3 regions of the Isoptericola jiangsuensis genome follow, and region 1 is predicted to be linked to each of the others. Evidence: predicted binding sites of a transcription regulator. Region 1 holds the regulator's gene; each other region holds the start of a gene.

Region 1 (2,259 bases):
ACGCCTCCCACTCCACCGCGTCGTTCACCGTGCGCCACGCCGGCATCGCCAAGGTGCGCGGCACCATCGGCATCGCCGCCGGCACCATCACCGTCGGCGAGGACCTCGAGTCCTCCTCCGTGCGCGTCGAGCTCGACGCCGCCGCCGTGAGCACCGGTGACGCCAACCGCGACCAGCACCTCGCCAGCGCCGACTTCTGGCACGCCGAGGAGCGCCCCACCTGGACCTTCGAGTCCACCACCGTCACCGCGGGCTCCGACGGCTACGTCGTGGCCGGCGACCTCACCATCAACGGCGTGACCCAGCAGGTCGAGCTGCCCGTCGACTTCGAGGGCACCGCCAAGGACCCGTTCGGCAACCAGCGCGCCGGTTTCGAGTCCGAGATCGAGATCAACCGCAAGGACTTCGGCCTCACCTGGAACGCCGCCCTCGAGACCGGCGGCTTCCTCGTCGGCGAGAAGGTCAAGATCGCGCTCGACGTCTCCGCGATCTCCCAGAACTGAACCACCCCGCACCGCGCAAGGACCCCGCGAGCCCTCGGGCTCGCGGGGTCCTGTCGCGTCCGGGCCCGCTCGGGCGCCCCGGAGGGGCGGGACCGCTCAGACGGCCGGCGGGACCGCCTGCGCCGACTGCGCCGACTGCGCGGCCCGCGCCGCCGCGTGGAACGCCAGGATCTGCAGCTCGCCCGCCACGTCGACGCTACGCACGACCACGTCGTCCGGGAGCTGCAGCGCCACCGGCGAGAAGCAGAGGATCTCCCGGACCCCGCACGCCACGACCCGCTCGGCGACCTGCTGGGCCACCCCGCCCGGCGTCGCCAGGATCACCATCGACACCTGACGCTCCGCGAGGACGCGCTCCAGGGCGTCGACGTGCTCCACCTCCAGCCCCGCGGCCTCCTGCCCGACGACGACCGGGTCCGCGTCCAGCAGCGCCACCAGCGAGAAGCCGCGCGCCGAGTAGCCCGAGTAGTTCGCCAGGGCGTGGCCCAGGTTGCCGACGCCCACGATCGCGAGCCGGTGCTCCGACCCCAGACCCAGCGCCGACGAGATGTACGACGACAACGACTCCACGTCGTAGCCCACCCCGCGGGTGCCGAACGACCCCAGGTAGGACAGGTCCTTGCGCAGCTGCGCGGACCCCACCCCGGACCGCTCCGCCAGGTCGGACGACGACGTCACCTCCACGCCCTCGCCCGCCAGGTCCCGCAGCGCCCGCAGGTAGAACGGCAGCCGCGCCACCGTCGCCGTGGGCACCGTCACCTCACCGATCTCGATCACGTCCGTCCCCTCCCCGTGGGTCGTGCCAGGCGCCGCGCCAGCCGCGCACCGTCGACCCGCCAGAATCCCTGTTGCACGCCGTCCACCTCGACGACGGGCACGTACTCGCCGTAACGGTCCACCAACGCGGGGTCGCTGTCTACGTCGACCTCTCGCCAGGCCTCGCCCGCAGCCTCGCACACCGCGGAGACCACCTCCCGCGCCTCGTCGCACAGGTGACAGCCCGCCCGGCTGAAGATCACGACCCGGGCCGGCGCCTCGGGTCCGGTCCGGTGCCCGCTCACGGGGCAATCGTATCGGCGCCACTACAGTGGACGGCATGCCGTCTCACCCCACGCCCCCTCGGAGCTCCGGCGCAGCGGCATTCTTCGACGTCGACAACACGATCATCCGGGGCGCCAGCTCGTTCCACCTGGCCCGCGCGCTCTACCAGCGCCGGTTCTTCGGGACCGCGGACCTGCTGCGGTTCGGGCTCATCCAGGCGAAGTACCTGGTGTTCGGCGAGTCGCGGTCCCAGATCGAGACGGTGCGCACCCGCGCCCTGTCCCTCATCGCGGGCCGGTCCGTGGCCGAGGTCACGGCCGTCGGCGAGGAGGTCTACGACACCGTCCTCGCGCTGCGCATCTTCCCCGGCACCAAGCGGCTCCTCGACGAGCACCTCGCCGCCGGCGACCAGGTGTGGCTGGTCACCGCCACGCCGGTGGAGATCGGCGGGCTCATCGCGCGCCGGCTCGGCGGGACCGGCTGCCTGGGCACCGTCGCGGAGCACTCCGGCGGCTACTACACGGGCGCGCTCATCGGCGACCTCATGCACGGCGAGGCGAAGGGTGCCGCGGTCCGCGAGCTGGCCGAGCGCGAGGGCATCGACCTGGACGCGTCGTACGCCTACGGGGACTCCCTCAACGACCTGCCGATGATGCGGTCCGTGGGGCACCCGTGCCCCATCAACCCGGACGCGCGCCTGCGCCGCTTCGCCAAG
Region 2 (2,259 bases), 2.0 Mb from region 1:
GTCGAGGATGACGGCCTGCTCCGAGGCGCACACCACGCCGTTGTCGAACCCCTTGGACAGGACGACGTCGTTGATCGCCCGCCCGAGCTTCGCCGTCCGCGTCACGTACGCCGGGACGTTGCCCGCCCCGACGCCGAGCGCCGGCTTGCCCGCCGAGTACGCGGCGCGGACCATCGCGTTGCCGCCCGTGGCGAGGATGAGGGACACGCCGTCGTGGTGCATGAGCGCGCTCGTGGCGGCGAGGCTCGGCTGCTCGATCCACTGGATGCAGTCCTCCGGGGCGCCGGCCGCGACCGCGGCGTCGCGCACGATGCGGGCCGCCGCCACCGAGCACCGCTGGGCGCTGGGGTGGAACGCGAACACGATCGGGTTGCGGGTCTTCAGTGCCACCAGGCTCTTGAAGATCGCCGTCGAGGTCGGGTTGGTCACCGGGGTGACGCCGGCGACGACGCCCACGGGCTCCGCGATCTCGACGATGCCGCGCAGCTCGTCGCGGCCGATGACGCCGACCGTCTTGAGCCCGGCCATCGAGTGGGCGACGTGCTCGCAGGCGAACATGTTCTTGGTCGCCTTGTCCTCGAACAGGCCGCGGCCCGTCTCCTCGACGGCGAGCTGGGCGAGGTTGCCGTGCTCGTGCAGGGCGGCAACCGACGCCTTGGCGACGATGTGGTCGACGTCCTCCTGCGTGAGCGACGAGTACTGGGCGAGCGCCTTGAGGCCGCGCTGCACGAGCGCGTCGACGGCGGCCTCGGGGCCCTCGGCGGGCGCCTGCGCGGCGGGCTCGGCGGGAGCCTCGGCCGGGGTCGCGGTCGCGACGGCGGCGGGCTCGGTGACGGTCGGCTCGGTCGTGGTGCGGGCTGACGGGCGTGCGGTCCTGGCGGCCATGTCGTGCTCCCCTCCTCGCGGGCGGACCCGTGTGGTCCGCCTCGGCGTTCCTTCCTCATGTGAAAGTTTTCACTATCTGTGGTCAGACCACAAGAGGCCGGGGAAGTGACCTCCCGCACAGCGAACGTCGACCCAGGTCAGACGGTCGCGCGCTCGGCCAGGGCCTCGCCGACCCGGCCCAGGTTCGCCAGCTCGGCACGGTGCTCGTCGAGCGTGGCCAGCGCCGGGCGCGGCGACGCGAGCACCGTGACCGCGTCCAGACCTTCGGCCGGCAGGCCGATCCGTCGCCACGGCTCCGCCACGAGCCGCACCAGCTCGCCCAGCTGCGGGCCCGAGCACTGCGACACCGTCGCCGGCGGCAGCCCCGCCCACAACCGCGTGCCCCGCTCCACGGCGCGCGCCACCAGCTCCCACGCCCGCTCGTTCCAGCCGCCCGGACCCACCGCCGCCAGGTCCAGGCCCACGGCGTCCGCCCCCGCCAGCACCACCGGCGGGATCCCGACCCACGTGCCGCCCAGGTGCACCACGACCTCCGCACCCGCGCCGTGCAGCGCCGACACCACCGGCTGCAGACCCTCCACGACGTCCGGCCCCGGCACGGGCCGCAACCGCGAGTAGCCCGAGAACGTGGGCAGCACGCCCGCGTGCACCTGCCCCAGCAGCGGCTCCGCGAGCTGCACCACCACCCGGGCGCCCGGCACCTGCTCCCGCACCCGCGCCACGTGCTCCGCCAGCCCCAGCGCCAACGACTGCCCCAGCTCCGCCCGGCCACCGACGTCCGCCAGCACCCGGTCGCCGCGCACCGACCACAGCTCGGCCGCCAGCGTCCACGGACCCGTCACCTCCATGGTGAGCGGGCCCTCGTAGCCGTGACCCGCCACGGCCAGCGCCAGCAGGTCGTCGGCCAGCAGGTTCTCCGCGCGCCGGTGGTCCGCCCCCCGGTGGTCCGCCAGCTTCCAGCCGTGCGGACCCAGCTCGACCGCGAGCTCCGCGAGCAGCACACCCGCCCGCCCCACCGGGTCCGCACCCGGGCCGCGGCCCGGCAGTCGCGTGACGAACGGGACCGCGTCCACGCCCGTCGGCAACGACGCCAGGTCGCCCAGCACCGTCTGCTGCGCCTCCAGCTCGTCGCCCCGACCACCCGGCCACGGGCCGCGCCCGCTGACCGCCGTCACGCGCGGGCCTCCGTCGCCGCGGCCACCGGAGCCGGAACCGCCACCGGCGCCTGTGCCGTGGCGCCGTCCGCCGTGGTGCCGTCAGCCGCCGTCGCCGCGCGCCCCGCGCGGTCGCGCCAGGCCCGCGACACCGTCGCCTGACCCAGCACCCGCGTGCCGGAGTACACCACCAGGGACTGACCGGCCGCGACGCCGCGCA
Region 3 (2,259 bases), 1.5 Mb from region 1:
TGCAGCATGCGGAACGAGTTCTTCGTGACCAGCGTGCGGCCGTCGGTCCCCATGCCGCCGATGGTCTCGGTGACCCAGGTCGGGTCGCCGGAGAACAGGGCGTCGTACTCGGGGGTGCGCAGGAACCGCACGATGCGGAGCTTGATGACGAAGTCGTCCATGACCTCCTGGGCCTCGGACTCGGTGATCCGGCCCGCGGCGAGGTCCCGCTCGATGTAGACGTCGAGGAACGTCGAGGTGCGGCCCAGCGACATCGCGGCGCCGTTCTGCTCCTTGACCGCGGCGAGGAACCCGAAGTAGAGCCACTGCACGGCCTCGACGGCGGTGCGGGCCGGGCGCGAGATGTCGACGCCGTAGGAGGCCGCCATCTCCTTGAGCTCGCCGAGCGCGCGGATCTGCTCGGCGTGCTCCTCGCGCTCGCGCACGATCTTCTCGCTGAAGGGCTCGGCGTCGAGGGTCAGCTTGTCGAGCTTCTTCGCCTGGACCAGGGCGTCCACGCCGTACAGGGCCACGCGACGGTAGTCGCCGATGATGCGGCCGCGGCCGTAGGCGTCGGGCAGGCCGGTGACGATGTGGGAGGAGCGGGCGGCGCGCACGTTCGGCGGGTAGATGTCGAACACGGCCTGGTTGTGCGTCTTGCGGTAGGTGGTGAACACCTCGCGCAGCTTCGCGTCGACGGGGTAGCCGTAGGTGTTGAGCGCCCCCTCGACCATGCGCCAGCCGCCGTACGGCATGATCGCGCGCTTGAGCGGGGCGTCGGTCTGGAGGCCGACGACGATCTCGTTCTCCACGTCGATGTAGCCGGGCTCGTGGGCGGTGATGCCGGCGGGGACGTCCCAGGAGACGTCGTGGACGCCCTTCTCGCGCTCGGCGGGGAACATCTCCGACAGGCGGGCCCACAGCGCGGAGGTCCGCGCGGTCGGGCCGGCGAGGAACGCGCCGTCACCCGTGTAGGGGGTGTAGTTGCGCTGGATGAAGTCCCGCACGTCGACGCCGTCGCACCACGGGCCGGGGGTGAACCCCTCCCAGGCGACGTCGACGTTCCCGGTGCTGCTCTCGGCCTGGATCGTCATGGTCTTCCTTCCCTCGAGTCCGACACCACCAGACTAAGTGAAGGTCTTCACAAGCACCGTGACCCACGAGACATCGACCCTGTCTCGTGCGTCACTCCCGGTGTCGCGACCGTCCGCGTCAGCGCGCCGTCACTCCCCCGGCAGGGCCGCGAGCGCCTCCCGCACCACGTCCTCCGCCCGCAGCCGACGGCTCGCCAGGACCTGCGACCGGGTGGCGTGCGGGATGAACTCCACCGGGAGCCCGCGGTGCACGAACGGCGTGCGCACGCCCTGCTCGGCCGCGCGCTGCGCCAGCGTCGCGCCCACGCCGCCGTCGACCACGCCGTCCTCCACGGTGAGGACCAGGTCGTGCTCCCCGCAGAGCTTGACCAGCACCTCCGGCACGGGCAGCACCCACGTGGGCGCGACCACCTCCACCCCGAGGCCGTGCGCCGCCAGCGACTCGCCCGCCGCGAGCGCGACCGGGGCCATCGCCCCGACGCCCACCACGAGCACCCGGCGCCCGTCCGGGGCACCCGCCCCCGGGTCGTGGCGGGCGAGCACGTGGACGCCGTCCAGGTCCTCCAGGGCCGGCGACTCCTCGGGCAGGGCGCCCTTGGGGTAGCGCACCACCGTGGGCGCGTCGTCGACGTCCACGGCGGCGCGCAGAGCCGCGCGCAGGGTCGGCTCGTCCCGGGGCGCGGCCAGCCTCAGGCCCGGCACGACGCGCAGCACCGCCATGTCCCACATGCCGTGGTGGCTCGGCCCGTCGTCCCCCGTGACGCCCGCCCGGTCGAGGACGAACGTGACGCCCGCGCGGTGCAGGGCGACGTCGAGGAGCACCTGGTCGAAGGCGCGGTTGAGGAACGTCGAGTACACCGCGACCACCGGGTGCAGCCCCGCGAACGCCATGCCCGCCGCGGACGTCGCGGCGTGCTGCTCGGCGATGCCCACGTCGACGGTCCGGTCGGGGAACTCGCGGGCGAACGGGGCCAGGCCCACCGGGTTGAGCATCGCCGCGGTGACGGCCACGACGTCCGGGCGGCGCCGCCCGATCGTCACCATCTCCTCGGCGAACACCTGCGTCCAGCCGAACCGGGACGGCGCGACCGGCAGGCCGGTCTCGGGGTGGATGGCCCCGACGGCGTGGAAGCGGTCGGCGACGTCCTCCTCCGCGGGGCTGTAGCCGCGCCCCTTCTCCGTGATG

Evidence for each region. Region 1 encodes Rex, which represses fermentation and respiration genes when NADH is low (regulators of the CRP and FNR family bind a similar motif). Its sites were predicted from a motif close to CTTGTGAANNNNTTCACAAG; they were not measured.
Region 2: adhE (bifunctional acetaldehyde-CoA/alcohol dehydrogenase) is a predicted target of Rex. The motif match lies at 942-961, and genes of this name have one in related genera.
Region 3: pflB (formate C-acetyltransferase) is a predicted target of Rex. The motif match lies at 1,108-1,127, and genes of this name have one in related genera.

Annotation. Positions count from the first base shown of each region.
Region 1 is NZ_PDJJ01000001.1:818,556-820,814, reverse strand. Features, by position in the region: gene ATJ88_RS03720 (YceI family protein) at 1-503, shown strand, start outside; gene ATJ88_RS03715 (redox-sensing transcriptional repressor Rex) at 600-1,280, opposite strand; gene ATJ88_RS03710 (glutaredoxin family protein) at 1,277-1,564, opposite strand; gene ATJ88_RS03705 (HAD family hydrolase) at 1,600-2,259, shown strand, end outside.
Region 2 is NZ_PDJJ01000001.1:2,849,724-2,851,982, forward strand. Features, by position in the region: gene adhE (bifunctional acetaldehyde-CoA/alcohol dehydrogenase) at 1-885, opposite strand, end outside; gene ATJ88_RS12995 (uroporphyrinogen decarboxylase/cobalamine-independent methonine synthase family protein) at 1,023-2,060, opposite strand; gene mnmA (tRNA 2-thiouridine(34) synthase MnmA) at 2,057-2,259, opposite strand, start outside.
Region 3 is NZ_PDJJ01000001.1:2,283,250-2,285,508, forward strand. Features, by position in the region: gene pflB (formate C-acetyltransferase) at 1-1,073, opposite strand, end outside; gene dxs (1-deoxy-D-xylulose-5-phosphate synthase) at 1,203-2,259, opposite strand, start outside.